DNA from 4 places in the Pantoea sp. X-Soil-TKNS-1207 genome. Region 4 is predicted to be linked to each of the others. Evidence: predicted binding sites of a transcription regulator. Region 4 holds the regulator's gene; each other region holds the start of a gene.
The links. Region 4 encodes CRP, which controls carbon source genes, mostly activating them, when cyclic AMP is high. Its sites were predicted from a motif close to ATGTGANNNNNNTCACAT; they were not measured.

Region 1: the regulator CRP is predicted to act here: its motif matches at 3,468-3,485, upstream of cdd (cytidine deaminase).
Region 2: the regulator CRP is predicted to act here: its motif matches at 5,124-5,141, upstream of AC6I8V_RS17690 (glycine dehydrogenase).
Region 3: the regulator CRP is predicted to act here: its motif matches at 5,326-5,343, upstream of idnD (L-idonate 5-dehydrogenase).

The regions. Positions count from the first base shown of each region.
Region 1 covers NZ_AP035958.1:2,885,203-2,892,993, reverse strand. Annotated here, with positions in the region: gene sanA (outer membrane permeability protein SanA) at 1-526, opposite strand, end outside; gene AC6I8V_RS13520 (NAD-dependent malic enzyme) at 664-2,361, opposite strand; gene cdd (cytidine deaminase) at 2,519-3,418, opposite strand; gene AC6I8V_RS13510 (CidB/LrgB family autolysis modulator) at 3,539-4,231, opposite strand; gene AC6I8V_RS13505 (CidA/LrgA family protein) at 4,224-4,616, opposite strand; partial or broken gene AC6I8V_RS13500 (endonuclease domain-containing protein) at 4,703-5,043, shown strand; gene metG (methionine--tRNA ligase) at 5,085-7,118, opposite strand; gene apbC (iron-sulfur cluster carrier protein ApbC) at 7,283-7,791, shown strand, end outside.
Region 2 covers NZ_AP035958.1:3,814,290-3,822,080, forward strand. Annotated here, with positions in the region: gene dagF (2-dehydro-3-deoxy-phosphogluconate aldolase) at 1-219, opposite strand, end outside; gene AC6I8V_RS17660 (DgaE family pyridoxal phosphate-dependent ammonia lyase) at 216-1,337, opposite strand; gene AC6I8V_RS17665 (amidohydrolase/deacetylase family metallohydrolase) at 1,321-2,454, opposite strand; gene AC6I8V_RS17670 (DUF4310 family protein) at 2,498-3,139, opposite strand; gene AC6I8V_RS17675 (DUF4311 domain-containing protein) at 3,152-3,928, opposite strand; gene AC6I8V_RS17680 (DUF4312 family protein) at 3,956-4,255, opposite strand; gene AC6I8V_RS17685 (SFCGS family glycine-rich protein) at 4,258-4,614, opposite strand; gene AC6I8V_RS17690 (glycine dehydrogenase) at 4,640-4,972, opposite strand; gene cybC (cytochrome b562) at 5,225-5,611, opposite strand; gene pmbA (metalloprotease PmbA) at 5,680-7,020, opposite strand; gene yjgA (ribosome biogenesis factor YjgA) at 7,136-7,678, shown strand.
Region 3 covers NZ_AP035958.1:3,773,827-3,781,617, forward strand. Annotated here, with positions in the region: gene AC6I8V_RS17455 (5'-nucleotidase, lipoprotein e(P4) family) at 1-124, opposite strand, end outside; gene AC6I8V_RS17460 (purine nucleoside phosphorylase YfiH/LACC1 family protein) at 224-943, shown strand; gene idnR (DNA-binding transcriptional regulator IdnR) at 904-1,935, opposite strand; gene AC6I8V_RS17470 (gluconate:H+ symporter) at 1,982-3,301, opposite strand; gene idnO (gluconate 5-dehydrogenase) at 3,372-4,136, opposite strand; gene idnD (L-idonate 5-dehydrogenase) at 4,146-5,177, opposite strand; gene AC6I8V_RS17485 (oxidoreductase) at 5,421-7,424, shown strand; gene rlmG (23S rRNA (guanine(1835)-N(2))-methyltransferase RlmG) at 7,425-7,791, opposite strand, start outside.
Region 4 covers NZ_AP035958.1:3,958,562-3,966,352, forward strand. Annotated here, with positions in the region: gene AC6I8V_RS18470 (LacI family DNA-binding transcriptional regulator) at 1-17, shown strand, start outside; gene AC6I8V_RS18475 (LysE family translocator) at 19-621, opposite strand; gene AC6I8V_RS18480 (hydrolase) at 682-1,698, shown strand; gene AC6I8V_RS18485 (YheU family protein) at 1,701-1,919, shown strand; gene AC6I8V_RS18490 (phosphoribulokinase) at 1,981-2,850, shown strand; gene AC6I8V_RS18495 (OsmC family protein) at 2,943-3,347, opposite strand; gene crp (cAMP-activated global transcriptional regulator CRP) at 3,648-4,280, shown strand; gene AC6I8V_RS18505 (YccS/YhfK family putative transporter) at 4,339-6,414, shown strand; gene argD (bifunctional acetylornithine/succinyldiaminopimelate transaminase) at 6,416-7,636, opposite strand; gene AC6I8V_RS18515 (aminodeoxychorismate synthase component II) at 7,724-7,791, opposite strand, start outside.

The DNA of each region.
Region 1 (7,791 bases), 1.1 Mb from region 4:
GCATATTTTTGGGTGACGGCACCGCATAGCACTGCGCCTGAATCCCCAGATGCTGAGCGATATACAGCGCGCGTTCGCAGTGGAAACGCTGGGTGATGATAATGAAATCATTGGTATCGAAGACTTTGCGGGTGCGCACAATCGAATCCAGCGTGCGGAAACCCGCATAATCCAGCACGATGTCCGCCGGATCGACGCCAGCTTTGATCAGATCGCGACGCATGGTCATCGGCTCGTTATAACTTTGCAGCGCATTATCGCCACTCAGCAGCAGATAGTTCACCTTGCCGCTGTTGTAGGCGTTAAGCGCGCCCTGAATACGGTACAGGTAATACTGATTGATCACGCCGGTACGATAATATTTGGCGGTGCCCAGCACCACGCCAACCTGGCGATGCGGCAGCGAGGCGACATCTTCGTAGATAAAGGGAGCGGTTTTCCAGCTTATCCAGCGGTCGAGGCCAAGTGCGGTCGCCACCACCAATAAGATGATGAAAAGCAGACCAAAGAAAACGCGTTTAATCATGCGCGCAGGCACTCGGTTGGCGGAAATCGGAATGGATCAAGGCTACTTGAGGTGCCTGCGGGAAGCAAGTTAACGCCGGTTGGCTGGCGTTTTTTTAAGCATTGCCGGGCCTGCAAAGACCCGGCAGGGAGGTGACATCAGATGGAGGTACGACGGTAATGACGATACTGCGGCAGCCAGAAGTTGTTATTCACGGCTTTCGACAGCACATCTTCCGAGGTCACTACGGCAACACCCGCCAGCTGCGCGGCTTTACCCACTTCCATGGCGATCACTTTGGACACGCCCTGAATGTCTTTAATCTCCGGCAGTACCGGGCCTTCGCCGTCATTCACTAGCGGTGAACAATCAGCCAGTGCGCGGCTGGCGGTCATCAGCATCGAATCGGTGACGCGGGTTGCACCTGCGGCGATAACCCCTAAACCAATACCTGGGAAGATATAAGAGTTGTTGCACTGGGCAATCGGGTAGGTTTTACCTTTCCAGTTCACCGGTGCAAACGGGCTGCCGGTGGCAACCAGCGCGGCGCCATCGGTCCAGGCGATGATATCCGCCGGCGTGGCTTCAACGCGTGAGGTTGGGTTCGACAGTGGCATCACAATCGGACGTTTGCAGTGCTTATGCATCTCACGGATGATCTCTTCGGTGAACAGGCCTGGCTGACCAGACACGCCGATCATGATATCCGGTTTCGCGTTGCGTACCACGTCGAGCAGGGAAATCGAATCGGAAGTGGTATCCCAGCTTTTCAGGTTGTCACTCTTCTGCACCAGACGGCTCTGGAAATCGAGCAGGTTCGGCAGTTTGTCGGTCAGCAGGCCAAAACGGTCCACCATCAGCACGCGGGCGCGCGCTTCGTCATCGCTAAGACCTTCCGATTTCATCTGCGCGATAATCTGTTCGGCGATACCACAACCGGCGGAGCCGGCACCGAGGAACACCACTTTTTGCTCACACAGGCGACTACCCGCAGCGCGGCTGGCGGCAATCAGCGTACCGACGGTCACCGCCGCGGTGCCCTGGATATCATCGTTAAAGCAGCAGATTTCATCGCGATAACGCTCCAGCAGCGGCATGGCGTTCTTCTGCGCAAAATCTTCAAACTGCAACAGCACGTTCGGCCAGCGGCGCTTAACGGCCTGGATAAATTCGTTAACGAAGGATTCGTACTCTTCACCGGAAATACGTGGGTGACGCCAGCCCATATACAGCGGATCGTTCAGCAACTGCTGATTGTTGGTGCCGACATCCAGCACCACCGGCAGGGTGTAGGCCGGGCTGATGCCGCCACAGGCGGTATACAGCGACAGTTTGCCGATCGGGATGCCCATACCGCCGATGCCGAGGTCGCCAAGGCCGAGAATACGTTCGCCATCGGTGACCACAATCACCTTCACATTCTGCTTGGTGGCGTTCTGCAACATGTCTTCGATGCGATCGCGGTTGTTATAGGAGATAAACACGCCGCGCGCACGACGATAAATTTCTGAGAAGTGTTCACAGGCCGCGCCGACGGTAGGGGTATAGATAATCGGCATCATCTCTTCCAGATGATTGTCGAGCAGGCGGTAGAACAGGGTTTCGTTGGTGTCCTGGATATTACGCAGATAGACGTGCTTGTCGTTATTGTTTTTGAAATCCTGGAACTGACGCCATGCGCGCTCGGCTTGTTCTTCAATGGACTCTACGGCTTCGGGTAGCAGGCCATTGAGATTGAATTCGTTACGTTCTTCGAGGGAGAAGGCGCTGCCTTTGTTCAACAGCGGAAATTCCAGCAGGATCGGACCCGCGTAAGGGATATACAGCGGACGTTTACTTTCGTACTCGAGTTCCATGCAGTGTTTGCTCCGGTTGCAGTGTTTTCTGGCGTGTCGCCGGGAAAGGTAACGCCAGCCTTTCTTATTGTGAAGTGATTTCTGGCGCCCGATCCTATGAAATTTCCTGCAGATGTACAGCGTTTGTTAATAAAAGGTCACAAAAGCGGTGAAAGGATCACTTAACTGCGATGGCTGACAAATCCACTACGGCCAGGTCGCGACATCCCAGCGTTGTCAGGGTGGCGCGGGTGGCATCCAGCTGGCTGAGCGTGCCGGAACGACACTCGGCCAGCGCCGCCTGCTGCACGCTGTCCAGCGGCTCGTTGTGCATATTCATCAGAATCAACGCCGCCTGCAACGGTGGCAGGCTGGGATTGAATGCCGCGTTTTCCGCATAACGTCCGCTAAAAATCTGCCCGCTACGGCTACGCAGCGCCACACCGCTGTAGCTCTGGCTGTAGGGCGCATGGCTTTGGTTCGCGGCTTCAATCGCCGCCTGTTGCAGGGTGTCGCCCTGTAAAACAAAACCGTGATCAATCGGGGTAAGCAGGCGTTCGCTGATATTCAAATCCGCCGGGCCGAAGGCATCTGGCAGATAATCACCCAGCGTGCTGATGGCTCGGCCGGGCAGGCTGATACGGATGGCGGTGCCGCTGTTCAGCTCGTTCATAAACTGGCGGCAGTGGCCGCATGGCGTGTAGTTGACGGTGATGGCGTCGAGTTGTTCTTCACCGCGCAGCCACGCGTGGGTGATGGCGCTCTGCTCAGCATGTACCGTTTGTTGCAGGGGCGCGCCCTGAAACTCCATATTGGCGCCGAAATACCAGTTGCCGCTGACGCCGCGTGCAATCGCTCCCACATTGAAGTTTGAAACCGTGGCCACCGCGCAGGAGGCGGCAATCGGCAGCAACGCCAGTGCCAGCGCATCGGCATCCAGGCCGGTTGCCTGCTGTAACTGCGTCACTTCACTGGCCAGTAACACGCCATGAAAATCGGCGCTGGCGAGCAGCGGTTGCAGCGCCTGTTGCAGATTGATCGGCAGGGCAGAGAAAGCAGTGGTGAATCTTGGATGCATGATGGACCTCGTAAACTCGTCAGCGGCGGCGCGCCGCCTGAAGGGTTATATGTGATCTGTATCGCCCTGACAATGCAAGCTTTCTTGCTTGTTTCAACTTTGCGAGATCTCTCGCAAGTTTTACCCCAGCCAGTGCATCAGGAGCGGGAACAAAAAAGGGGCCAGCAGCGAAGTAATGATGCCGCAAATCACCAGCGCCAGAGAGCTGAACGCCCCTTCCTGATAGTCTATCTCTGCGGCGCGCGCGGTGCCGAGTGCGTGTGAGGCGTTGCCTATCGCCAGCCCGCGTGACGCCTTGCTTTTCACCCCCATCAGGTTCAGCAGCATATGACCGAACACCGCGCCGAGCACCCCGGCGATCAGCACGCAAATGGCGCTGATGGCGGGAATGCCGTGCAGTGAACCGGAAACCGCCATCGCAATCGGGGTGGTGACGGATTTTGGCATAATGGTGGCGGCGATCTCTGGCGTCGCTCCCAGCCATAAGGCAATGGCGGTGCCGGAAATCATCGCCGTCATGCTGCCAATAAAACAGACGCTGATAATGGTTTTCCAGCGAGCGCGGATCTGATGCATCTGCTCATACAGCGGCAGCGCCAGCGCCACCACCGCCGGTTGCAGGAACTGATTCAGCACGGCGCTGCCAGCGAAGTAGCGGGCGTAGGGCATATGCGTCAGCAGCAAAATCGGGATGACGATTGCCATCGCGACCAGCAGCGGATTAATGATCGAGATATTGATTTTTGCCGCCAGCCTGCGCGCCAGAAAATAGGCCAGCAACGTGAGCGGCAATGACCACCAGATATCACTCATCCTCTGGCTCCTTCAGCGTGTTCGGGCGTTGCATACGTTCGGCGCTCAGGCCGACGATCACCAGCACCAGGAAGGTGCTGATCAGGCAGGAGACGACAATCGGACCGAACTGGGCGGTGAGGATGTCGGTATAACTCATCACCCCCACGCTTATCGGTACAAACAGCAGCGCCATATAGCGGATAAATAAATGGCAGCCGGGTTTAACCCAGTGCACCGGCAGGATTTGCAGCGCCAGCAGGGTAAACAGCAGCAGCATTCCGATGATGCTACCAGGAATGGTGATAGGAAGCAGAGCAGCAATGCCAATCCCGGCATAAAGTGCGGCATAAATGATGACAAAGGCACGAAAATAGCGCCAGCAGACAGATAGCACGGTGAGCATGACAGGCTCCTGTTTTCATAGGGCTTCATCATACGCATTAAGCGCTTAGCGTGCCAGAGATCACATTGCGGGCTGGATTCCAGCTTATGCAACGCATTCTGACAACGGCGATAAAAATGGATAGGTTGGCGGCGCTGGATAAGGAGGTCACGAAGAAAGGAACAACGCTAACCCCGCGAGAGCGGCGTCAGAAAATGCCGGAGGCCGAACTGCGGTTATGGCATTTTTTACGCAATCGCCATTTGTGTGGATATAGGTTTCGTCGCCAGCATCCGGTTGGGCGTTACAGGGTTGATTTCGCCTGCATTGAACGTCTGTTGATTATTGAGCGGGATGGCGGGTGATCCGTTTCTGGAATCATCCGGTGTTTATGGCGTTTGATGCGGTGATGGAGGCGATTTATCAGCAGTTAAGGATGACTGCGTAGCTGGCCCTCTCCCGCAGGCGGGAGAGGGCGGCCGCGATACCTTACTTAACCGGCATTCCCGGCTGAGCACCGCTATCCACGGACAGAACAAACAGGTCTTTCCCGCCCGGTCCGGCTGACAGCACCATGCCTTCCGATACCCCGAAACGCATCTTACGCGGTGCCAGGTTAGCCACAATAATGGTCATTTTGCCGACCAGTACCGACGGATCCGGGTAAGCCGCACGAATGCCGGAGAAAATCTGGCGCTTCTCGCCGCCCAGATCCAGCTCCAGACGCAGCAGCTTGTCCGAACCCTCTACGAGTTCCGCTTTCTCAATCAGCGCGACACGCATATCGACTTTGGCAAAATCATCAATAGTGATGGTCTCGCCAATTGGCGCATCGGCCAGCGGGCCGGTAGCAGCAGGCTTGTTAGCCACCGCCGCATCTTCTTTCGATGCCTCAACCAGCGCATCAACTTTGGTCATTTCAATACGGCCATACAGCGCTTTGAACGGGGCCACGTTGTGATCCAGCAGCGGCTGCTGAATGGCATCCCAGCTCAGTTCGCTTTGCAGGAAGGCTTCAGCACGCGCGCTCAGCGATGGCAGCACCGGTTTCAGCCAGGTCATCAGCACGCGGAACAGGTTAATACCCATGGAGCAGATGGCTTGCAGGTCGGCGTCACGGCCTTCCTCTTTCGCCACCACCCAGGGTGCCTGCTCATCGACATAACGGTTGGCGAGGTCCGCCAGCGCCATGATCTCGCGGATTGCACGGTTATATTCACGGCTGGCCCAGGCTTCACCAATCTTCTCAGACGCATCGGTAAAGGTTTTATACAGCGCCGGATCGGCCAGCTCAGCCGAAAGCTTGCCGCCAAAGCGTTTGGTCAGGAAGCCTGCGTTGCGTGACGCCAGGTTCACCACTTTGTTAACGATGTCAGCATTTACGCGCTGCACGAAATCTTCCAGGTTGAGGTCGATATCGTCGATACGTGATGACAGTTTCGCCGCGTAGTAATAGCGCAGGCTGTCTGCATCGAGATGCTGTAACCAGGTGCTGGCCTTGATAAAGGTGCCGCGTGATTTTGACATCTTCGCACCGTTGACCGTCACATAACCGTGAACAAACAGGTTGGTCGGTTTACGGAACTGGCTGCCTTCCAGCATGGCCGGCCAGAACAGGCTGTGGAAATAGACGATGTCTTTACCGATAAAGTGATACAGCTCGGTAGTGGAATCCTTCTTCCAGAACTCGTCGAAATCGATGTTGCCGCGCTTGTCACACAGGTTTTTGAATGACCCCATGTAGCCAATCGGCGCATCCAGCCAGACGTAGAAATATTTACCCGGCGCGTCAGGAATTTCGAAGCCAAAATAGGGCGCATCACGGGAGATGTCCCACTGCTGCAGGCCAGATTCGAACCACTCCTGCATCTTGTTCGCCACCTGCTCCTGCAATGCGCCAGAACGGGTCCACGCCTGCAACATGGCGCTAAAGGAGGGCAGATCAAAGAAGAAGTGCTCGGAATCACGCATCACCGGCGTCGCACCAGAAACCACGGATTTCGGCTCAATCAACTCGGTCGGGCTGTAGGTCGCGCCGCACACTTCACAGTTGTCGCCATACTGATCCGGCGATTTGCATTTCGGGCAGGTACCTTTGACGAAACGGTCCGGCAGAAACATGCCTTTTTCCGGATCGTACAGCTGCGAAATGGTGCGATTTTTGATAAAGCCGTTCTCTTTCAGACGGCCATAAATCAGCTCCGACAGCTGGCGGTTTTCGTCGCCGTGCGTCGAGTGATAGTTGTCATAGCTGATGTCGAAGCCTGCGAAGTCAGTTTCGTGCTCCTGCTTCATCTCAGCAATCATCTGCTCTGGCGCAATGCCGAGCTGCTGGGCTTTCAGCATGATCGGCGTGCCATGCGCGTCATCGGCGCAGATGAAGTAAACCTGATTGCCACGCATTCGCTGGTAACGCACCCAAATGTCTGCCTGGATATGCTCGAGCATGTGGCCGAGATGGATTGAACCGTTCGCGTAAGGCAGCGCGCACGTTACCAGAATTTTTTTAGCGACTTGAGTCATAGTTTGCGTAGCTTTCTATAAATGAAAAATCGGGCTTAAGATGTTAACCGAAGCACTCTCTGGCGTAAACACAACCGGACAGCGCCGTCACTTTTAGCCCCTATCTGATATTATTGATGTTACACCGCTGACATTTAGCGACAGAAAAAAAGTAAGGAGCGGGGATGACCCTACAATCCCGGGAACAGCATTCACCTGAAGCCCTGCGCGCCGTGGTGATGGGCGTGCTGAGTGGCTTTGAACACCCGACACTGAAACACAATCTCACGACACTGAAAGCCCTGCGCCATGTGGCGTTGCTGGATGACAAACTGCATATCGAGCTGGTGATGCCTTTCGCCTGGGCGAGTGCGTTTGAAGAAATGAAAGCGCAAACCAGCGCCGAATTACTGCGTCTGACCCAGACCCGCGCCATTGACTGGCGGCTGCGCCACGATATCGCCACCCTGAAGCGGGTGAAAAATCATCCGGGCACCACCGGGGTGAAAAACATCATTGCCGTCAGTTCCGGCAAAGGGGGCGTCGGCAAATCCAGCACCGCGGTGAATATGGCGCTGGCGCTGGCGGCGGAAGGGGCGCGCGTCGGCATCCTCGATGCGGATATCTATGGCCCGTCGGTGCCCAATATGCTCGGCACGGAAAACCAGCGGCCTACGTCGCCGGACGGCACCCA
Region 2 (7,791 bases), 140 kb from region 4:
GTCGCCCGCGCCCAGCCCGACGGAGAGCGCGTTATCGATCAGCGCGGCATATTCGCGCATATCGGCAATCGCCGCGTCGGTGGTGGCGTAGTTTTTTGACAGCACGCCCACCAGCACATGGCCTTCCGCCGCCAGCCAGATATCACGCGCGTTCTGTTTTGAACCGGCCAGCACGTTGAGGCACAGACGGCCCTGATAAAAGTTCGGTGTCAGAGTCATGCGCGTTTCTCCCCGCTGAGCAGTGCCTGGATGGCGGTAAAAATGATGTGCAGCTGTTCGGCGCTGACGCTGCGCACATCGGCTTCGATAATGCCTTCATTGGCCTTGTAACCGCGGAAATAGATGGCGATAGCGCCGGTTTTCAGCGCCTGCACCAGATCGCCGGTGCCCCAGCCCGTGTGCGCTTCGTCGAATTTGATTTCGGCCCGCGCGATGTCGCGTCCGGCGGCATCCCATACCACGCGTGCGCTCACGCCGTTCAGGGTGTTGAGGTTGGCGATAAACGGCGTCATTTTTTCCACCATCTCCGCGCCGCTGGTTTTCACCTGCGATAGATAGTTTTCAATCGCCTGCGTCAGGCCAAGGATGCCCTCTTTGCCGACCTTCATAGCGCGGCCAATGCCGTTGCTCTGCCGCTTCACCCACTCAACGTACTGCGTGCGGCCAATCACCAGCCCGCTGGTCGGCCCTTCAATCGCCTTCGCACCGCTGTAAATCACCAGGTCTGCGCCCATCTGGTAGTAGCACTGCAAATCTTCCTCGGCCGCCGCATCAACAATCAACGGAATGCCGTGTTTGCGCGCCACCACGGCCGCCTGTTCGACGCTGAGGTGGCTTTTCTGCACGCAGTGGTGCGATTTGATGTAGAGCAGCGCGGCGGTGGTCGGCGTAATCGCGGCGGCCAGCTGCTCGGGCGAGCATTCGTTGCTGTAACCGGCTTCCACCAGGCGTCCGCCGCCCAGTGCCACCATGGTGCCAACCGGTGCGCCAAAATTGACGTTATGGCCTTTCGGCACCACGATGTCGTGCGGCACGCTCAGCGGCGCGGCGTGCAGGTTCTCCAGCAGCCAGGCGTTATCTTTAACGATCATCGCCGCGACGCTCTGCGCAATCCCCGCCGAGGCGCAGGAGACCACCACCGCGTTTTCCACCTGCAACAGCTGGGCAATGTAAGCACCGGTCTTATCGACCAGATCCTTCATCTCAAAGTAGTGATTGAGGCCGTATTTGACGGTGTCCACCACGTCAGCCGCTGGCGTCGAGACACCGAGGATGGTCATACGACCAGAGGCATTGATGACCTGCTTCAGGCCATATTTTTCATAAATCGAAGACATGATTCGCTTTCCCTTCATCAGTCAGATGCCATTGACCTGCCACCACGGCGGCCAGCGGCAACACATGTTGCTCACCCAAAACCCGTTCGCCTTCAGCATCGACGAACGGGCGGGCTTCCTCTTTGACGGTAAAAATGGTCAGGTCGGCGTCATAACCCACTGCCAGCCGGCCTTTCTGACTCAGGCGCAGGCCATCGGCGGCTTTCCAGGTGACGCAGTCGATCACCTGCGGCAGCGTCATACCGATGCTGAAGAATTTCGACATCACATGCGCCAGGCTGTGCACCGGGCCGTTCAGCCGGTTGCGGCAGTAAATGTCGGAGCTGATGGTGTCGGGCAGAATGCCCTGCGCAATCGCCTGGCGTGCCACCTCAAAGCTGAAGCTGGCGCTGCCGTGACCGATATCCAGTCGCACGCCGCGCGCGATGGCGTTTTTCACCGCCGCCTTCAATTCCCCCTGCGGCGTGAGAATGCGGTTCGGTTTGCCGTTGTAGCAATGCGTGATGATGTCGCCGGAGGTCAGCAGATCGGCAATCTCTTCCAGCACCGGCGGGTTGTTGCCGATGTGCACCATCAGCGGCAGATTACCGGCCGCCTGCTGAATCGCCTTGGCGCGGAGCAACGGCTGAATACCGTTCTCGCCCACCACGCTGCTGCTCATCCGCGCTTTCAGACCGACGATAAAATCGGGACGACGCTGGATCGCCTGCACCACCGCCTCGCCGTCAATCTGCGCCATATCGGCCAGCTCGTTCTGCGTGACAATGCCGGTGCGGGCGATGTTGATCAGCGCACGCACGTCAGTAGTGACCTGGCGCGTAAGCTGATAAAAATCGTCAATATCATCGGCGCCGGTGCTGCCCGCGTCGATAACCGTGGTAACGCCCTGCGCCACGCCGATGGCATCGGCATCGTCGTGGTAAATCGGTGATTTGGGGTAGCAGTGCACATGGCTGTCGATCCAGCCTGCGCTGACGTAATAACGCCCGGCGAGATCGCGTTCCTGACGCGCGGCACCCTGCACGCTGCCGACGGCGGCGATTTTGCCGTGCTGGATGGCGATATCCACCAGCTGTTCGTCGCACAGACGCGCGCGGCGCAGAATCACATCAAACATACAAACTCCTTAAGCGCGGCCCGACAGCAGGCCGCGCATCACATCACAGAGAAATCGGGAAGATGGCACCGAGTACCATGGCACCGAGGATGGCGCCGCCGGTAATCGGTTTGTTCCACAGGTAGAACAACAGCGCCCCCACCAGCGAACCGAGACCAATCGGAATCGATGCCGCCATCGCCGACAGGATGATCAACGGCCCGAGGAAGCGGCCAGAGGCGTTACCCGCGCCCATCATGACGTCGGCGCCGTAGGTGGAATCGCTCTGATTAATGGTGAATTTGCGCGCCAGGATGATGAGGTAGCCAATGGCCACACCGATCACCAGGCCGGTCGCCAGTGACGCCGCGAAGTTCGCCACCGGGAAGACAATCCCCGCACCCAGCAACAACGCCGGTACACCGAGACCGACGCCGGTCTGGATTGCGCCGCCAATATCGAGGATCCCCACCAGCGAACCTTCAATGATGCGGGCAAACAGGAAGCTGGCGCCAAAGGCCGCCACCGCGCCGTAGACGCCGGTCTCCATGCCGGAACGCAGCATCGAGACAAACGCCACTTCGTTAAAGGCGCCAATGCCGTACAGGTAGTACATATGCGTACCGGCAAACACCCCGGCGGAAAGCAGGCCGACAAAAAGCGGGAAGGACCAGTCGGCGTACCAGAACCCTTTGTTTTCGTTCATGCTGATGGCTCCTTATTTGCCGCTGACGCTGTTGTGGATCATATCCAGCCAGCCAGGAATGCCGAGCTGGAAGGATTGCAGCAGTTTCATGTCGAAGCCGCGGAAGAAGCCGCTCAACACAAACAGCAGCACGATGGCAAACATCATCACTTTGGTGACTTTGTTCCAGCCGCTCTCTTCCACGCCTTTACCGATCAGGATACCCAGCACCAGACCCGGTACGGCGTTGCCCATGATCAACTGCGCCAGACCGCCAAAAATGGTGGCCCAGAAACCGGATTTTTTACCGGCATCGATTGCCGCCAGCCAGAAGATCACCGGCATCACGGTGTTCACCAGCAGGTTGGCTGCCGGCACCAGTACCTTGACCGCCGTGACCTGCAACGCGGCCGGGACGGCAGAAGCGGTGCTGTTAAGGAAAGCGACGACGATCATGCCGATGATGCCGCAGGCAATCGCCATCTTCTTCGGGTTGTGTAGTGTTTCTGCGACGTTGCGGTTTTTCACCATCAGTGCGGCAGCGCCCCAGTTCGGCAGGATGCGATGGTCAACGTCTTGTGTGAATGAACCCGCCGCAACGGATGACGCCCAGGCGTTAAAGAAAAAGCCGAGACCAAAGGAGAAGTGCGATGCCGGATCGCCCTCGCAGGAGTTGAGTTCGCCCAACGTACGGAACGCGCCCATGCCTTGGGTGGTGGGTGCGTGGAACATGCGCGCTGCGCCTGCCCCGACTCCGACGCCCACCAGACCACCGATGATTAACGACTTAAACAAAATAATTAAAAACATGCGTTTACCTTTGTTTTTCGTCTGTTGTTAAGGTGCCGCCGTGAATGTCACCTGCTCGGTGTCGATCACGGTGACGCTGACGGTAATTTCCAGCTCGACGCTGTAAACCCGCCGCTCACGCGCGAGGAAAAAGAACAGAAATTTCTCCGTCCGCACACGCTCCTGCGCGCGCAGCACCCGGACATCCTGGGGTTCAATGCGCAGCAGAATATTTTGCGTGGTGCGCAGCACCTGCTGCTGCACATGGCTCAACGCATCGGCAAAGGCTTTGGCTTTGCTGTCGCCTTTGCCCTGTACCGTTACCTGAGTCTCGTATTGTTGTTTCATGCTCAGCTGCCGTGTTTTTTGGTCCAGGCCTGCACCAGCCGCTCGCCCAGTTCTTCTTTGTCCATAAAGCCGAATCCGAGCACCGTCGCGCCTTCGTTGATCGCCGTAACGCCTTCATCAATCGAACGCATACCGTGCTTCGCTTTGTAGCCATATTTGTTCTGCGCGGTAATGGCGCCTGCGCCACCGCTGCCGCAGAAGGAGATACCGAAATCCGCGTTCTCGGCCTTCATCACGTCGCCCAGCTTCATATCGGCGGCCACACCCGGCACCACCACCGCACGGCCACCGGCCTTTTCCACGCCTGCCGCGACTTTTTGTCCTTTACCCAGACGATCGCCAATCACTACGGTTACCATGCTAAATTCCTCTCTGATTGCTGACTTAGTTCGACTTTGCCACTTCAATATGTACCGACAGCAGCCACGCCTCTTCGCGCGGCAGATTGCCAAACAAATCCACCACCTGCTGCGCCAGCGTCATGGTCTCGGGCGAGATGTCCTCAAACAGCTCCGCTTCCACGTCCGGTAAGGCTTCGCCGGTGAGGGAGCGCGAGGCCATCGCTCGCACATGTGAGGCCAGCATTTGCTGCTGCACCGCATTGGGTTCGATGTGGTGCGCGGCGTATAGCGCGGCAATTTGCTCCATCACGTTATCCGCCAGCGCCTGAATCGCTTCCGGCGTGCTCTGTTTCAGCGGGACTGCTTCACTCCTCACCTGGTTTACTCCTGTTACAGCGGACAATGACTGATAATTCGCGTTGAAAATAAATTACGCTTTCCGCCTGAGGGTGTGGAGACGCAACTTTTCCACCTCGAAGTGGAAATCGGACGGGCAACTGTGCGCCAGATCGCAGGGCGCACGAATAATGCAAAATGCATCACATTTCGCACGGATTGGGGGATTTTTGCCGCTTATGCGGGCAGAGAGTGCCGGGAAATAAGGCCAGCCGGATGGCTGGCCCGTCTGTCAGCGGAATTTCTTATGGTTAACGCCGCGAATATCTTCCAGTTTCTTCGCTTCGGTTTTGGCTTCGTCCAGTTTGTTGGCTTTCGCCAGCTGATCGACCACATCAATCTGGGCAATCAGCGAATCGAGTCCCGCGTGATAATCCTTGATCTGCGCGCTGTCAGCGGGCTGGCCTTCCAGTTTTTCCGGCGTGGATTTTTTTGCATCCTCCGCCGCCTGGCGCATCTTGCCGAGCGCGGTTTGCATCTCCTGAGCATCGTCGGTTTTTTTCACCGTTTTCAGCCCAGCGTTCAGGGTATCCATATCTTGCTTCAGTTCAGCCGCATACAGGCTGGCACTGGAGAACAACAACGACAGAGACAACATTGCAATCACATGCTTACGCATCGTTTCTTCCTTTTTATTGTGGAGATAAAAAAGGCAGCCTTGCGGGCTGCCTTCAGGAATCGATGTCATTATTGTCCGGCGATTTTCATCTCCGGGAGCAGCACCGATCCACACTGGATGTTGCTGCGGGTTTCAATATCGTCGCCGACGGTGACCATATTGCGCCACATGTCTTTCAGGTTGCCGGCGATGGTGATTTCACTCACCGGATACTGGATTTCACCGTTCTCCACCCAGTAACCGGCGGCACCGCGTGAGTAGTCACCGGTGATGGCACTGACGCCCTGCCCCATCAGCTCCGTCACCACCAGACCGCGGCCCATCTGCTTCAGCATAGCGTCGAAGCTATGACCCTGACCGGCGATGCGCCAGTTGTGGATACCGCCCGCATGGCCGGTGCTTTGCAGGCCGAGCTTACGCGCGGAATAGCTGGTCATCAGCCAGTTTTGCAGCACGCCATCTTTGATGATGTCACGCGCCTGGGTGCGCACCCCTTCGCTGTCGAACGGCGTGGACGCCAGGCCCTTCAGCAGATGCGGTTTCTCTTCGATGGTCAGCCATTCCGGCAGGATCTGGGTTCCCAGCGCATCCAGCAGGAAGGTGGATTTGCGGTACACGCTGCTGCCGCTGATCGCGCCCACCAGATGCCCAAACAAACCGGTCGCCACTTCCGGCGCGAAAATTACCGGCGCTTTCATGGTGGAGAGTTTGCGCGGTGACAGGCGGGACAGCACGCGGCGTGCGCACTCCGCACCCACCCACTCGGCGCTTTTCAGATCGTCAATGGCGCGGCCGATGGTGTAGGCGTAATCGCGTTCCATATCGCCATTGTGCTCGGCAATCACGCAGCTGGAGAGCGAATGACGGCTGGAACAGTAGCCCTGCAACATGCCGTGGCTGTTACCGAATACCTTGATGCCAACGTGGCTGTTGAAGCTGCCGCCTTCGGTATTGGTAATGCGTTTATCGACCTTCAGCGAAGCCTGTTCAGCCTGGGCGGCCAGTTCGATGGCGCGATCGGCATCGATCTCCCACGGGTGATAAAGATCGAGATCCGGCGCGTCAAAGGCCAGCAGATCGGGATCGGCCGGGCCAGCATAAGGATCGGGGGAAGTGTAACGGGCAATGTCGATAGCCGCCTGCACGGTGCGCTTGATGGCGTCCGGGCTGAGGTCGGTTGAGGAAGCACTGCCTTTGCGGTTTTGATGATAGACGGTGATACCGAGCGCGCCATCACTGTTGAATTCGACGTTTTCCACTTCGCCGTAGCGGGTACTGACGCCGATACCGGTAGTTTTGGTCACCGCCACTTCTGCGCCATCGGTGCTGGCTTTCGCCAGCTCCAGCGCCTGTGCGACAGCCTGTTCCAACACTTTACGTTGTTCTGCAACCTGAGTAGATACGTTCATCGACCTGCCGTCTAATCTTATGTATGAATGTTTTGAGTCTATCAGACTCAGAGAACAATTTCGCAGTCACCCGATAAACTGGTAGGATTAGCCTCTTTTTTTTGGGAGCCAAGAGATGACCAAGCAGCCCGAAGACTGGCTCGATGATGTGCCGGATAATCAGGAAGAAGAAGACGAAGAGATTATCTGGGTCAGCAAAAGCGAAATTAAACGCGATGCCGAGGAGCTGAAGCGCCTGGGTGCCGAGCTGGTTGATCTGGGGAAAAACTCCCTCGACAAGATTCCACTCGACGAAGATTTACGTGCCGCCATCGAACTGGCGCAGCGCATTAAAAAAGAAGGACGTCGCCGCCAGTTGCAGCTGATCGGTAAAATGCTGCGCGCGCGCGATGAGGAGCCGATTCGTCTGGCGCTGGATAAGCTGAAGAACCGCCACAACCAGCAGGTTGCGCTGTTCCATAAGCTGGAGCAGTTACGCGATCGTTTGATTGATCAGGGCGATGACGCGGTAGCCGAGGTGATTAACCTCTACCCGCACGCTGACCGCCAGCAGCTGCGCAGCATGATTCGTAATGCGCAGAAAGAGAAAGCGGCGAACAAGCCACCTAAAGCCGCCCGTCAGATTTTCCAGTATCTGCGCGAGCTGGCTGAGGCGTAAGGTTTGTGTGCCAGCGGCCCCCCTCCCGCCAGCGGAAGAGGGAGGTGTGCAATATCCAGGTCGGGCACCAACAGCCCCTTCTCCCGCTAGCGGGAGAAGGTTGGGATCAGGGC
Region 3 (7,791 bases), 180 kb from region 4:
AGTTTACCGCCAGCACCGATTGCTGGCCGAGCTGAGCCTGCGCCTGCTGTTTCGACGGTTGCGCACAGCCGGTCAGCGTCAGCGCCATCAGGCCGGATACCGCCAGCCAGGTGGTTTTTTTCATCATTTCGTCCTTAAGTGATTACGGTCAGTTTGTGTAAGGCTTTAAAAATGTAGCAGTTAACGTAAGCTGTGTGCCATCGGCACGATAAAGGAGATACTTATGGCTCACCCCGAACATCAGACACCCCGCTCTGCCCTGCTGGACGCGCTGAGCTGGCTTGAGTATGCCTTTCAACCAGCGGGAGTGCCGGCCCCCGCCGAAGCCGCCTATGGGCATCAGCGCCATAGCGCTACCGTGGTGATGGCGGGTGACAACCTGCCGCCAAAAAGCTGCGAATCAGATGGGGTGATTGGCGAGCACGGGCGCCCGGTGGCGGTATACACCGCAGATTGCCTGCCGGTGCTGTTCGCCGATAGCCTTCAGCACAAGGTCGCGGCGGTACATGCCGGGCTGAAAGGCACGCTGGCCGGGGTGCTGAACAGCGCCATTGATGGTCTGCTGGCACTCGGCGCGCGTCCCGACACGCTGCACGTCGCCATCGGCCCGGCGATTGGGCCATGCTGCTACGAACTCGGGGCGGATTTAGTCTCCCAGATGCAGGCGCAGCCCGGTTTACCGCCGCTGCGCTGGTCCGCGGCGCAGCCGCAAAACCCCCAGGCGATTCGGCCGCAGGCGCGTGCGCAGCAACAGGGGATCTGGTTTGATCTGCCGCATCTGGCGCGCGCTTTGCTGCAACAGCGCGGTATCCCGGCAGCACAGATTGAGGTGGTTGAGGTTTGTACCTACTGCATGGCCGAAGTCGGTTCCAGCTACCGCTACAACACCCATTTCGCCAGCGGCTATAAGTCGCGCTTTTCGTGGATCCGCGGCCGCGACTGAATGGTTTCACCGATAAATATCTGATAATTAAGATCGACGCTGGCGGCATGGAACGCCGGATCGGCGATCCTTTTCAGCAGCAGTTCCGCCGCCTGAAAGCCGATGGCATAGCGCGGGGTGATCACGCTGGCGAGGCTGGGATACATCTCGCGGCTGATGTCGAGACCATGAAAGCCGGTGATGGCGATCTCACCCGGCACCGCGATCCCGCGGCGCTGACACCACAGCAGCGCGCCAAGCGAGAGATCGTCATTGGTACAGAAAATCGCGTCCAGCTCGGGGTGCAGACGCAGCGCCTGTTCCAGCATGGTCGCGCCCAGCTGCTGCGACGAAATGGTGCGCGGATTGATACGCGCCGCGCGCAGTCCCTGCTCCAGCATCGCTTTGCGAAAGCCCTGAAAGCGAAACTCATCGCGCCGATCATCCTGCGAACCTAAATAGACGATGCAACGTCGCCCCTGCTCCAGCAGCGTGCGCGTCATATCATAGCCCGCGTTAAAGTTGTTGAAACCCACCTGCATATCCAGACAGGGTCCCTGGGTATCCATCACCTCAACGATCGGGATCTTCGCGGCGCGCAGATATTTCACCGTACGCAACGTATGCTGCTTCTCGCTGAGGATGATGCCGTCGATATTCCACGACAGCAGATTGATCACCTGCTCCTCTTCGCTGCGCGCATCGTAGTTGTAGTTGGCAATCAGGGTTTGATAGTGGCCCTGCCGGGTGGCGCTTTCGATGCCGCTCAGCAGATCGGCAAAGATCTGGTTTTTGAATGAAGGGATCAGAACGCCCAGCGTAAAACTTCTGGCCTGTGCCTGCATTCCCGCTACGCGGCCGGGTACGTAGTTGAGTTCTTCCATGATGCGCGCGATACGATCGCCGGTGCTGCTGGCGACTTTATCCGGGGTGCGCAGGTAGCGGCTGACGGTCATTTTGGTGACGCCCGCCAGCTCGGCAATATCCTGTAAAGAGACGCGTTGGGTAGTCACATTGGCGGTCCTGACGCGGCTTCACGTCCCTGTGAAGCCGGATCGATTAGTGGATCAGCGCATTGAGGATCAGCACGCCCGCAAGGCCCAGGATCGAGATCAGCGTTTCCATGACCGTCCAGGTTTTTAATGTCTCCACCACGCTGAGGTTGAAGTAGCCTTTGAACAGCCAGAAGCCCGGATCGTTAACGTGTGAAGCGATCACACTGCCCGATCCCACCGCCAGCACCATCAGCGCCGGATCGGCGTGGGTGACGGCAATGATCGGCGTTACGATACCGGCGGTAGTGATGGCCGCCACCGTCGCGGAACCCAGCGCGACACGCAGCATCGCCGCCACCGTCCAGCACATCAGCAACGGCGACAGCGAGGAGCCTTTCATCATATCGGCGATATAGTTACCCACGCCGCTGTCCACCAGCACCTGCTTGAACGCGCCGCCACCGGCGATGATAAACACGATCATGGCGATGGCGGCGATGGACGCACCACACATATCCATCACCTCTTCCATCTTGCGTCCGTTGCGCAGGCCCAGGGTGAAGACCGCAATGACCACCGCGATAAACAGCGCCACCGCCGGATTACCGATAAATTCAAAGAACTGGCGCAGCGGATTCTCTTTCGGCGTGGTCAGCTCAAACACCGCCGCAATCGCCATCAGCACCACCGGGATCACCGCCGCGAAGATACTGATGCCAAAGCCTGGCATCTCCTCTTCGCTGAAGATTTTCGGGTTATACAGCCCTTCCGGCGGCGATTTTTCGAAACTTTTGAGGAATTTAGAGAACACTGGACCGGCGATAATCACCGTCGGAATGGTGATGATCATGCCGTACAGCAGCGTGGTGCCGAGGTTGGCGCCGAAAATGGTGGCAATGGCGGTCGGCCCCGGATGCGGCGGCAGGAAGCAGTGCGTTACCGACAGTGCAGCCACCATCGGCACGCCGACATACAACAGCGGCAACCCGGCGGCGGCAACGATGGTGAACACCAGCGGCAGCAGCAGCACAAAGCCCACTTCATAGAACATCGCCAGACCGACGATCAGGCCGGTGACCACCAGCGCCCATTGCAGCCGTTTTTTACCGAACGCGGCAATCAGCGTGGTCGCCACGCGTTGCGCCGCGCCGGTGTCTGACACCAGACGGCCGAGCATGGCGCCAAAGCCAAGGATCATCGCCAGCCCGCCCAGGGTGGAACCGATCCCTTTCTGGATGGAGGCCATGACATTAAGTGGGGTCATCCCTTCGGCAATCCCCACCACGGCGGAGACGAAAACCAGGGCGATAAAGCCGTTGACCTTGAAAACGATCATCAGCACCAGCAGGAGAACTACGCCCATTACAATGATGGTTATTGGCATTTTTTATTATCCTAAAGAGTACAGAGGGTCAGTAAGGTGTAGGCGCAGCCCGAAGAATGCGCCACCTGACTCACACCGCCACGCGCATACCACCATCGACAAACAACAAATGGCCATTAACAAAATCGGAGGCTTTCGAGGAGAGGAACACCGCAGCGCCAATCAGCTCCTCCGGCTTGCCCCAGCGCGCCGCCGGGGTGCGTTTGGTGAGCCAGCCGGTAAATGCCGGATCATCCGCCAGCGCCTGGGTCATCTCGGTGACGAAATAGCCGGGAGCGATCGCATTCACCTGAATGTTGTGGCGCGCCAGCTCAACGCACATCCCCCGCGTCAGCATGGTCACCGCGCCTTTGGAGGCGGCATAAGGCGTGATGGTGTCGCGGCCTAATTCGCTCTGCATCGAACCAATGTTGATGATTTTGCCCCGCTGGCGATCCACCATCTTTTTCGCCACGGTTTGCGATACCAGGAACACCGCCGTCTGGTTAACCGCAATCACGTCATTCCAGTCCTGCTCCGGGAATTCGAGGAACGGACGACGACGCTGAATACCGGCGTTGTTCACCAGCACATCAATCGCGCCCCACTCGGCTTCGATTTCATCCACCGCCTGCTGCACCTGTGCCGACTGGGTGACATCGAAGGCTTTGGACTGGGCGCGCAGCCCCAGATCGCGCAGCCTTGCGGCGGCCTGCTCGGCGCCTGCCGGCGTGGTGGCGTTGACGATCACTTCCGCACCGGCTTCCGCCAGGCCCTGCGCCAGCAGGAAACCAATGCCGCGCGCCGAACCGGTGATCAGAACGCGTTTACCTTCGAGGGAAAAAAGCTGACTCATGGGATCTCCTTAAAATGTTAACTGGACTTTCGCGGCACGGGTTTTATCGCCCGCAAATTGCAGCGCGGCATCAATGTCCTGCCAGCCATAAGCGCCGCTAAATAACGGCAGCGGCTTGACGATGCCCTGCGCCAGCCACTCGACGGCGGTATTGAATTCGTGGGTAAAACGGAAGGAGCCGACCAGGTTAATCTCTTTGGCAATCAACTGCATAATCGGGAACGACGGGATAGCGCCGCCCATGCCGACCTGCACCAGCGTGCCTTTGGCGCACACCACATCGAGGCAGCGTTGCAGCGAGGACGGATGGCCGGAGGCTTCAAACGCCACGTCGAAATAGCCTTTGTCGGCCAGGTAAGGCGTGAAGTCGCCGTCGGCGGCGTGGATCACCCCGGTGGCGCCCATCTGCTGCGCCATCGCCAGCGAACGCTCGCTGATATCGCTGCACACAATCGAGGCTGCGCCACGCGCTTTGGCGGCGGCGGCAATCAGGCAGCCAATCGGGCCAACGCCGGAGATAAACACATGTTTACCGGTGAGATCGCCCGCCTGATGGGTGGCGTGAATGCACACCGCCAGCGGCTCGGCAAACACCATCACGCTTTCATCGGCATCCTGCGGAAACGGCACGCACTGCGCGCTATCCACCACTTTGTATTGCGTGAAACCGCCATCGACATGCGGTACATACATGGCGCTGCCGAAGAAACGCATGGAGACGCATTGGTTCTCCTGCTCGCGCTGGCAATATTTGCACTCGCCGCACGGCTTCGACGGGTTAACCGCCACCTTCTGATCGGCTTTCAGACGCGGATCATCGCTCTCCACCACATAACCGATCACCTCATGGCCGAGGATCATCGGCATTTTGACTTCATAAGTGCCGACTTTACCCTCCTGGTAATAGTGCAGATCCGAACCGCAAATGCCGCCGCGCGTGATGCGTACCAGCGTGCCTTTGCCGTTCCATTCCACCTGCTGCTGCGCCACGCTGACTTGTTTTTTTCCGGTGATCACGCAGGACTGCGTTTCGATATTCATAACGTCCCCATTCAGTGTTGTTGCAATGGGGGCCATAAGACCGGGTTACGTCGTTTCAAACTGTGATGGAGATCACTCAAAAACATGTTACGAAAAGGGTGTTACGCATAACGTGATACCGGCGGTCTGTTACCCTCAACCCACGCTTTTTTGACGTTTCTCACACCCTGAACGCATCCCTCTTCCTTCCCGTCCAATACCCGCTAAAGTTAACTCATCCGACCACTTAATTGATGAGTGATTATGCGCGAGTACCCTTCCCTGTTCGCCCCACTGGATTTAGGCTTCACGCAACTTAAAAACCGCTTCCTGATGGGTTCGATGCATACCGGCCTTGAAGAACATGCCGATGGCGCTGAGCGGCTGGCGGCCTTCTATGCCGAACGCGCCCGTGAAGGGGTGGCGCTGATTGTCACCGGCGGCATCGCGCCAAACCCACAGGGGGTGGTCGCCCAGGGCGGTGCGATTCTCAATCAGACAAGCCAGTGCGGCTGGCATCAAAAGATTACCGATGCGGTACACGCGGCTGGCGGCAAAATTGCCCTGCAAATCCTTCATGCGGGGCGTTACAGCTATCAGCGCAATCTGGTCGCTCCCTCGCCGTTGCAGGCGCCCATCAACCCGTTTATGCCGCAGGCGCTGAGCGAAGCCGATATCCTGCGCACCATCGCCGACTTCGCCAACTGCGCCCGGCTGGCGCAGCAGGCCGGTTACGACGGGGTGGAGATCATGGGATCGGAGGGGTATCTGATTAACCAGTTTCTGGTGGCGCATACCAACCAGCGCGACGACGCCTGGGGCGGCGATGTGGCGCGACGTCAGCGTTTTGCGCTGGCGATAACGCGTGCGGTACGTGAAGCCGTGGGCAACGCGTTCATCATTATCTTCCGTATTTCGATGCTTGACCTGGTGCACAACGGCAGCACGCTGGCGGAGACGCTGGAGCTGGCGGAAGGGCTGGAGCAGTGCGGCGTCACGCTGTTTAACAGCGGCATTGGCTGGCATGAGGCGCGTATTCCGACCATCGCCACCTGCGTGCCGCGCGCCGGATTTGCCTGGGTAACGAAGCATCTGCGCGAACGGGTGTCGGTGCCGGTAATTGCCACCAACCGCATCAACCATCCGGCGGTGGCCGAAGCGTTACTGGATGAGGGAATTGCCGATATGGTGTCGATGGCGCGGCCTTTTCTCGCCGATGCCGCGTTCGTCAGCAAAGCCCGCGCCGGCGAACAGGACGCGATCAATACCTGCATCGCCTGCAACCAGGCGTGTCTCGACCAGATTTTTGTCGGCAAAGTGACCTCCTGCCTGGTGAACCCGCGCGCCTGCCACGAAACGCTGATGCCGGTCACCGCCGCGCGCCAGCCGAAACGGCTGGCGGTGGTGGGCGCAGGTCCGGCGGGTATGGCGTTCGCCTTGCAGGCAGCGCAGCGCGGCCATCAGGTCACGCTTTACGAGGCCGAAGCGCAGATTGGCGGGCAGTTTAATATCGCCCGCCAGATCCCCGGCAAAGAGGAGTTCAGCGAAACGCTGCGCTATTTCCGCCATCAGTTGCAGGCGGCGGGCGTCATCATCCATACCCAATGTCGCGTCACGGCCGACCAGCTGGACAGCGCCGACGAAGTGATTGTCGCCACCGGCATTGCTCCGCGCCAGCTGGCCCTTCCCGGCATCGATCATCCCTGCGTTTTAAGCTATCTCGATGTACTGCGCGATAAAAAGCCGGTGGGTAAACGCGTGGCGATTATTGGCGCGGGCGGCATCGGTTTCGATACTGCCGAATTCCTGCTGCATCAGGCCGGACATCACGAGGATTTCTACCAAAGCTGGGGCATTGATCACGCGTTACATGCGCGCGGCGGCATCATCCCGCCACGACCGCTGCCCGCCGACCGACAGATCTGGTTGCTGCAACGCAAAACCGGCAAGCCCGGTGCCGGGCTGGCGAAAACCACCGGCTGGATCCATCGTGCCAGCCTACAGGCGCACGGCGTAAAAATGTGGGGCGATGTGGAATATCTGAAGATTGATGGCGAGGGGCTGCACCTGCGTCACCAGGGCGAAAGGGTCACGCTGGCGGTGGATAACGTGGTGATCTGCGCCGGTCAGGAGCCGCTGCGCGAACTGGCTGACCAGCTCGCGGCGCGCGGTAAAACGGTGCGGGTGATCGGCGGCGCCGATGTGGCGCAGGAGCTGGATGCCCGCCGCGCCATTGCGCAGGCCACCGAGCTGGCGCTCAGCCTGTGATTAACGCAGTTTGACTGAACGCAGCACCACAAACTTCGCATTCGACGCCACCAGCGTGCAGTTGCCGAACAACTTTTTCATCTTGTGGTGATAATCGAGGTGGCGGTTGCCAACAATGCGCAACTCGCCGCCATATTGCAGGCAGCGTTTGGCATCACGCAGCATCTGCCACGCCAGGTGGTCAGTCACCGCATGTTGCTGATGGAACGGCGGATTGCACAGTACCGCGTGCAGGCGATCGGACGGGAAACCGCTCAGCGCATTGTTCACGCGGAACTGGCAGCGCGCCAAATCCTGCGGCCGGTTCACTTCTACGTTCAGACGGCTCGACGCCACCGCCATATAAGATTCGTCAAAGAACAGCACC
Region 4 (7,791 bases):
AACGCGCCTCCAGCTGACTCAGTGCCAGATCAACAGCACGCAGGCCGCCGTCAACAGGCCCATCGCCAGATTAAAGATTTTCCAGGCACGCGGGCTGCGCAACAGGCGGCCAATCATGCTACCGAACCCCATCCAGATCACCCCGGACACCACATTCACCAGCGCCATGCCGATGCTGATCGCCACCACGGAATGCAGGTAGGCCGCGCCCGCCAGGCTAAAGCTGGCGACCGCACCTAATGCCATCAGCCAGGCTTTGGGGTTGATTAACTGCAACAACCCACCCTGCCAGAACGGCATCGGCGCCGGAGGCGCTTCATCTGTGTCGAGTTTTTCATACTCGGCGGTGGCGATCTTCCACGCCAGCCACAGCAGATACAGGCTACCGGCGATTTTCAGCACCAGATGGAGGGAGGGATACAGCAGGATTAAACCGCCAATGCCAAATGCCACCATCAGCAACATCACCTGCATGCCGATCATGATACCAATGAGCAATGAAATGGTGCGCAGAAAGCCAAAGTTGGCAGCGGAGGCAGTAAGTAACATATTATTGGGGCCTGGCGTGATCGCAGCGACCCAGAGAAAGCCCAGCATTGATAAAAACAGACTCAGTTCCATGTTTATTCGGGTGCTCCTCACCCAGAAAAGCTAACAACCTAGCGAAGCTATCAGCGAGCCATGCATCAGACAAGCCTTTACAACAGTAATTTTGACACACCCGCGAGCGAAGCCTTCATTCCGCTAAGCGGTTTCCGCAATCCGCATCTGCAAACGTTGCTGCCGCGTCTGCTACGACGGCGCGTCACCCTGCGTCCGCAATGGCAGCGTCTCGACCTGCCGGACGGTGATTTCGTCGATCTCGCCTGGAGTGAAGATCCGGCACAGGCCGCGCATAAACCGCGCATGGTGCTGTTTCACGGCCTGGAGGGCAGCTTCCACAGCCCTTATGCCCACGGGCTGATGCAGGCGTGCCAGGCGCGCGGCTGGCTGGCGGTGGTGATGCACTTTCGCGGTTGCAGCGGCGAGCCTAATCGCCTGCATCGCATCTATCATTCCGGCGAAACCGAAGACGCGACCTACTTTCTGCACTGGCTGCGGCGTGAGTGGGGCCATGTGCCAACCGCCGCGGTGGGCGTCTCGCTGGGCGGCAATATGCTGGCGTGTCTGGCCGGGCTACAGGGACATGATGCGCCGCTGGATGCCGCCGTGGCGATCTCGGCGCCCCTGCTGCTGGAGCCATGCAGCCAGAAAATTGAGAACGGCTTCTCACGGTTTTATCAGCACTACCTGCTGACCCAGCTAAAAAAGAACGCCCGACGCAAGCTCAAGGCCTGGCCCGGCACGCTGCCGGTGGATTTACGTCAGCTGCGCGCCCTGCGTCGTCTGCGCGACTTTGACGATGCCATTACCGCACGCGCTCATGGCTTTATCGATGCGGGCGACTATTATCATCGCGCCAGCGCCATGCCGTTACTGACCGGCGTGCGTAAGCCGCTGCTGATCATCCATGCGCAGGACGATCCCTTTATGACCGACGCGGTGATCCCGCAGCCGCAGCAACTGTCGCCGTCGATTGAGTATCAGCTGACCCAACAGGGCGGCCATGTCGGCTTTGTCAGCGGTACCTTGCTGCGGCCGCAAATGTGGCTGGAACAGCGCGTGCCGCAGTGGTTATCAACTTATCTGGATGTGTGACTGTGATTATTCCGTGGCAACAACTTGACCCCGAAACGCTGGAAAACCTGATTGAATCCTTTGTATTGCGCGAAGGGACCGACTACGGTGAACAGGAGCGAAGCCTGATGCAGAAAGTCGCCGATGTGCGTCGTCAGCTGGAGCGCGGCGATGCGGTGCTCGTGTGGTCAGAACTGCACGAAACCGTCAATATCATGGCGCGCGGTGAATTTCGCGGCTAATGCACATCCCGGCTTTTCGTGCTAACAATGCTCATCGCCGGACCTCACAGGGAGCTTTGTTATGTCAGCCAGGCATCCGATTATTGCCGTCACCGGTTCCAGCGGCGCCGGAACTACCACTACCAGCCTTGCCTTCCGTAAAATTTTCCAGCAGTTGGATCTGCATGCCGCAGAGCTGGAAGGCGACAGTTTCCACCGTTATACCCGCCCGGAAATGGATATGGCGATCCGCAAAGCGCGCGATCTTGGCCGTCATATCAGCTACTTCGGGCCGGAAGCCAACGATTTTGGCCTGCTGGAGCAGACCTTTAAGCATTATGGTCAGACCGGCCTCGGCCAGTCGCGCAAATATCTGCACACCTACGATGAGGCGGTGCCGTGGAATCAGGTGCCCGGCACCTTTACGCCCTGGCAGCCGCTGCCGGAAAACACCGACGTGCTGTTTTATGAAGGTCTGCATGGCGGCGTCGTAACGCAGCCGCACAATGTGGCGGAGCATGTTGATTTGCTGGTGGGCGTGGTGCCGATCGTCAATCTGGAGTGGATTCAGAAGCTGGTGCGCGATACCAGCGAGCGCGGCCATTCACGCGAAGCGGTAATGGATTCGGTGGTGCGTTCGATGGAGGATTACATCAACTTTATCACGCCGCAATTCTCCCGTACCCACATCAACTTCCAGCGCGTGCCAACCGTCGATACCTCGAACCCCTTCGCCGCACGCGAAATCCCGTCGCTGGATGAAAGCTTCGTGGTGATCCATTTCCGTGGCCTGGAAGGCATTGCTTTTCCCTATCTGCTGGCGATGATTCAGGGTTCCTTTATCTCGCATATGAACACCCTGGTGGTGCCGGGCGGCAAAATGGGACTGGCGATGGAATTGATTATGACGCCGCTGGTGCAACGGCTGATTGAAGGCAAACGGATTGAATAATCAGGAAGTTATGGCATGACCGGCAGAAATGCCGACCCTGCAAACCCAGGTGCGAATTCATTCGCACCTGGAATTGACGATCGAGATAGCCGTTATAACTCAACGACCTCGTAGCTGTGGGTAATCTCTACCCCTTTGCCCAGCATGATCGCCACCGAACAATATTTTTCCGCCGAGAGATCGACCGCACGCGCCACCGCTTTATCGCCCAGCGCTTTGCCGCTGACAATAAAATGCAGGTTAATATGCGTGAAAATGCGTGGCGCTTCTTCGCGACGCGTAGAGGTAAGTTTTACCTCGCAATCGGTCACGTCATTACGTCCTTTTTGCAGGATTGACACCACGTCAATCGCACTGCAACCACCAGCCGCCATCAGTACCATCTCCATCGGACTCGGCGCTTTATCGCCAGAATTCCCATCCATTAATACCTGATGGCCCGATGAGGATTCTCCGAGAAAGGTTAACCCCTCCACCCACTTGACTCGTGCCTGCATTATTCTTTCTCCTGACCAGGCTGATTTGCCGCCAGAATACGCCTTCACCTGATAAACAGCAATCCAGACTAATCGGCTTTTGCTGAAGCGAGACAACAGAAGACAGCTTGCAAAAGCTGTGCTACAAACAGTGCTGAAAATATTTTCGTCGCAATAGACGAAGGCGGGATGAATCAAAAGCTAAGCTTAAGAGTACACCCGAATAATTTCCTTAACTGGAAGCGCTTGATGATTTCACCGCCTGACAGGGAAAACTGCCCCCTGTGTTTTGGGCACGATTACAACAGAGGATAATAGCGAATGGTTCTCGGCAAACCGCAAACAGACCCTACACTCGAATGGTTCCTGTCCCATTGCCATATTCACAAATATCCATCCAAAAGCACCCTGATCCACCAGGGTGAGAAAGCGGAAACGCTCTACTACATCGTGAAAGGTGCCGTTGCGGTACTGATTAAAGATGAAGAAGGCAAAGAGATGATCCTCTCCTACCTCAATCAGGGAGATTTCATCGGCGAGCTTGGCCTGTTTGAAGAAGGTCAGGAGCGTAGTGCCTGGGTACGAGCGAAAACTGCCTGCGAAGTGGCTGAAATTTCCTACAAAAAATTCCGTCAGCTGATTCAGGTAAACCCGGATATTTTAATGCGTCTTTCGTCGCAGATGGCACGTCGCCTGCAGGTGACATCAGAAAAAGTAGGCAACCTTGCCTTCCTTGATGTGACAGGTCGCATTGCGCAGACACTGCTTAATCTGGCCAAACAGCCCGATGCCATGACCCACCCGGACGGGATGCAGATCAAAATCACCCGTCAGGAAATTGGTCAGATCGTCGGCTGTTCACGTGAAACAGTCGGCCGTATTCTGAAAATGCTGGAAGATCAAAATCTGATCTCAGCACATGGTAAAACCATCGTCGTTTACGGCACCCGCTAATTTCTTCTCACCTACGGCGTGATGGCAGCATCACGCCGTTTTTGTCTGCGATGAGCTGATGTGGCGTCGAATCATCTATCATCCCGAAGTTAACTATGCCCTGCGGCAAACGCTGGTGTTATGCCTGCCCGTGGCGCTCGGTTGGCTGTTCGGCGATCTGCAAAAAGGCCTGTTGTTCTCGCTGGTCCCTGCCTGCTGCAACATCGCCGGTCTCGACACGCCGCACAAACGCTTCTTTAAACGCCTGATTGTCGGCGGCTCCCTGTTTGCCACCGGCAGCTTTCTGATCCAGTGGCTGACCAATTACCATATTCCCCTGCCGCTGATTCTGCTGATTCTGCCCCTGCTGATTGGCGTGACCGGTGAGATCAGCCCGTTGCATGGCCGTTTGCTGCCCGCCACGCTGATCGCCGCTATTTTTACCCTCAGCCTGGCCGGACGTATGCCGATGTGGGTGCCGCCGCTGCTGTATATCGGCGGCACGCTGTGGTACGGGCTGTTTAACTGGTTCTGGTTCTGGCTGTGGAAAGAGCAGCCGATGCGCGAAACCCTCAGCCTGCTGTACCGCGAACTGGCCGACTATTGCGATGCCAAATACACTCTGCTGACGCAGCTGACCGATCCGGAAAAGGCGCTGCCGCCGTTGCTGGCGCGTCAACAGAAGGCGGTCGATCTGATCACCACCTGCTATCAGCAGATGCATATGCTGTCTGCCAGCAATGACAACAGCCACAAACGGCTGACGCGTGCCTTCCAGGTGGCGCTCGATCTCCAGGAACATATCTCCGTCAGCCTGCATCAGCCGGAAGAGGTGCAAAAACTGGTGGAGCAGAGCCACGCGGAAGCGGTGATCCGCTGGAACGCCAAAACCATCTCAGCCCGGCTGCGCATCCTGGCCGACGCGATTCTCTATCACCAGCTGCCGGAGCGTTTCCAGATGGACAAGCAGCTGAGCGCGCTGGAAAAGATTGCGCGTCAGAACCCGGATAACCCGGTGAGTAACTTTTGCCTGTACCACTTCAGCCGCATTGCGCGCGTATTGCGTAGCCAGAAACCGCTCTACACCCGCGACCTGATGGCCGATCGCCAGCGGCGTCTGCCCTTTTTTCCTGCGCTGCGCAGCTACCTGTCGCTGAAGTCCCCGGCGCTGCGCACCGCGGCGCGCTTTGCCGTGATGCTGATGTTCGGCAGCGGGCTGGCGCTGTTCTTCAATATCCCCAAACCTTACTGGATTCTGATGACCACCATGTTCGTCAGTCAGAACGGCTACAGCGCCACGCGGGTCAGGATTCAGCACCGTGCGCTCGGCACCTTCGCCGGGCTGTTAATCGCCGCCGCCTCGCTGCGCTTCGCCGTGCCGGAGTCGATGGCGCTACTGTTTATGCTGGTGATTACCCTCGCCAGCTATCTGGTGACGCGCAAGTATTACGGCTGGTCGATGATTGGCTTTACCGTGACGGCGGTATATTCGCTACAACTGCTGTCGCTGAACGGCGCGGAGTTTCTGCTGCCGCGTATGATGGATACGCTGATGGGATGCCTGATTGCCTTTGGCGGCATGATTTGGCTGTGGCCGCAGTGGCAGAGCGGTTTGCTGCGAAAGAACGCGCACGATGCGCTGGAAACCTATCAGGAAGCGCTGCAACTGTTGCTCGGACCGGAACAATCACCGGAGAAGCTGGCGTATCAACGTATCCGGGTCAATCAGGCGCACAACGCGCTATTTAACTCACTCAATCAGGCGATGACCGAGCCGGGGTTTAATTCGCAGTATCTGAAAGATATGCGCATGTGGGTGACGCACAGCCAGTTCATTGTTGAACATATCAACGCCATGACCATTCTGGCGCGTGAACATACCATGCTGACGCCAAAGCTGGCGGAGCGTTATCTGCAATCCTGCGAAATCGCGCTACAGCGTTGTCAGCAGCGGCTGGCGTATGACGGGCCGGGTAATGACAGCAACATCCTCGAAGCGCCGGAGAACATCAACGAAGGGGCGATTACCATCGTGGAACAGCATGTGAAGCGCATCCTGCAACACCTCAACGTGATGCATACCATATCTTCTCTGGCATGGAGCCAGCGACCCCATCACGGCCGCTGGCGGATGCGCTTGCGGGTAAAAAGCTAGCTTACGCCGCCAGCACCTTTTCCACGGCTACGGCGAAACGCACCATGCCTTCTTCGATGTCGGTCGGCTCAATCACCAGCGACGGGACAAAACGGATCACATCAGTACCGGCAGTCAGAATCATCAGTCCTTCGGCCGCGGCGGCGTGCAGAATGTCGCGCGCTTTGCTGGCGTGCTGCGGCTTAAGCGCAGCGCCAATCAGCAACCCTTTGCCACGGATGTCGCTGAACAGGTCGAACTTGCTATCCAGCGCTTTCAGCGCCTCGACAAACTGCTGACGACGCGCATCCACACCGTTTAACACTTCCGGGGTGTTGATAATATCGAGCGCGGTTTCGGCAATGGCACAGGCCAGCGGGTTGCCGCCGTAGGTGGTGCCGTGCACGCCTGGCGCCATCACCGAGGCGATTTCATTGGTAGTCAGCATAGCGCTGACCGGGAAACCGCCCCCCAGCGCTTTCGCGGTGGTGATGATATCCGGGGTAATGCCGTAGTGTTCATAGGCGAACAGTTTGCCGCTGCGTCCCATGCCGCTCTGCACTTCATCCAGCACCAGCAGCGCATTGTGCTCATCACATAAGGCGCGCAGCCCCTGCATAAACGCCGGCGTCGCGGGCATCACGCCACCCTCGCCCTGGATCGGCTCAACCACGATGGCGCAGGTGTGATCGTCAATCACCGCTTTCACCGCGGCCAGGTCGTTAAACGGCACATGCACGATATCGGCCGGTTTCGGACCAAAGCCGTCGGAATATTTCGGCTGACCGCCGACGGAAACGGTGAACAACGTACGGCCATGGAACGCATTGTGGAACGCGATGATTTTGCTTTTGAACGGGCTGTGTTTTTTGCAGGCGTAGTAACGCGCCAGCTTGAACGCGGCCTCGTTGGCTTCTGCGCCGGAGTTGCCAAAGAATACGCGCTCAGCAAAAGTGGCGGCGATCAGTTTGCTCGCCAGACGCAGCGCCGGTTCGTTGGTAAATACGTTGCTGGTGTGCCACAGGGTTTCGCCCTGGGTTTTCAGCGTTTCCACCAGCGCCGGATGGCAATGGCCAAGCGCAGTCACCGCGATGCCGCCGGAGAAATCGATATACTCTTTGCCCTGCTGATCCCATACACGGCTGCCCTTGCCTTTGACCGGCACAAACTGCGCAGGTGCATAAACAGGCAAAATAACGTTATCGAACGTTTCCCGGGTTACCGCTAGTTTTTCCGCTGCCATTGCTGACCTCATCGGGTTGTTTGTTGAACTGATGTGAAATTCTAATCACAAAATATGCATAAAAAATCACACAAAGGCAAACACAACTTAAGCTCGCAGAAAATTTGCCAGCAGCTGATGGCCCTGTTCGCTCAGAATACTTTCCGGGTGAAACT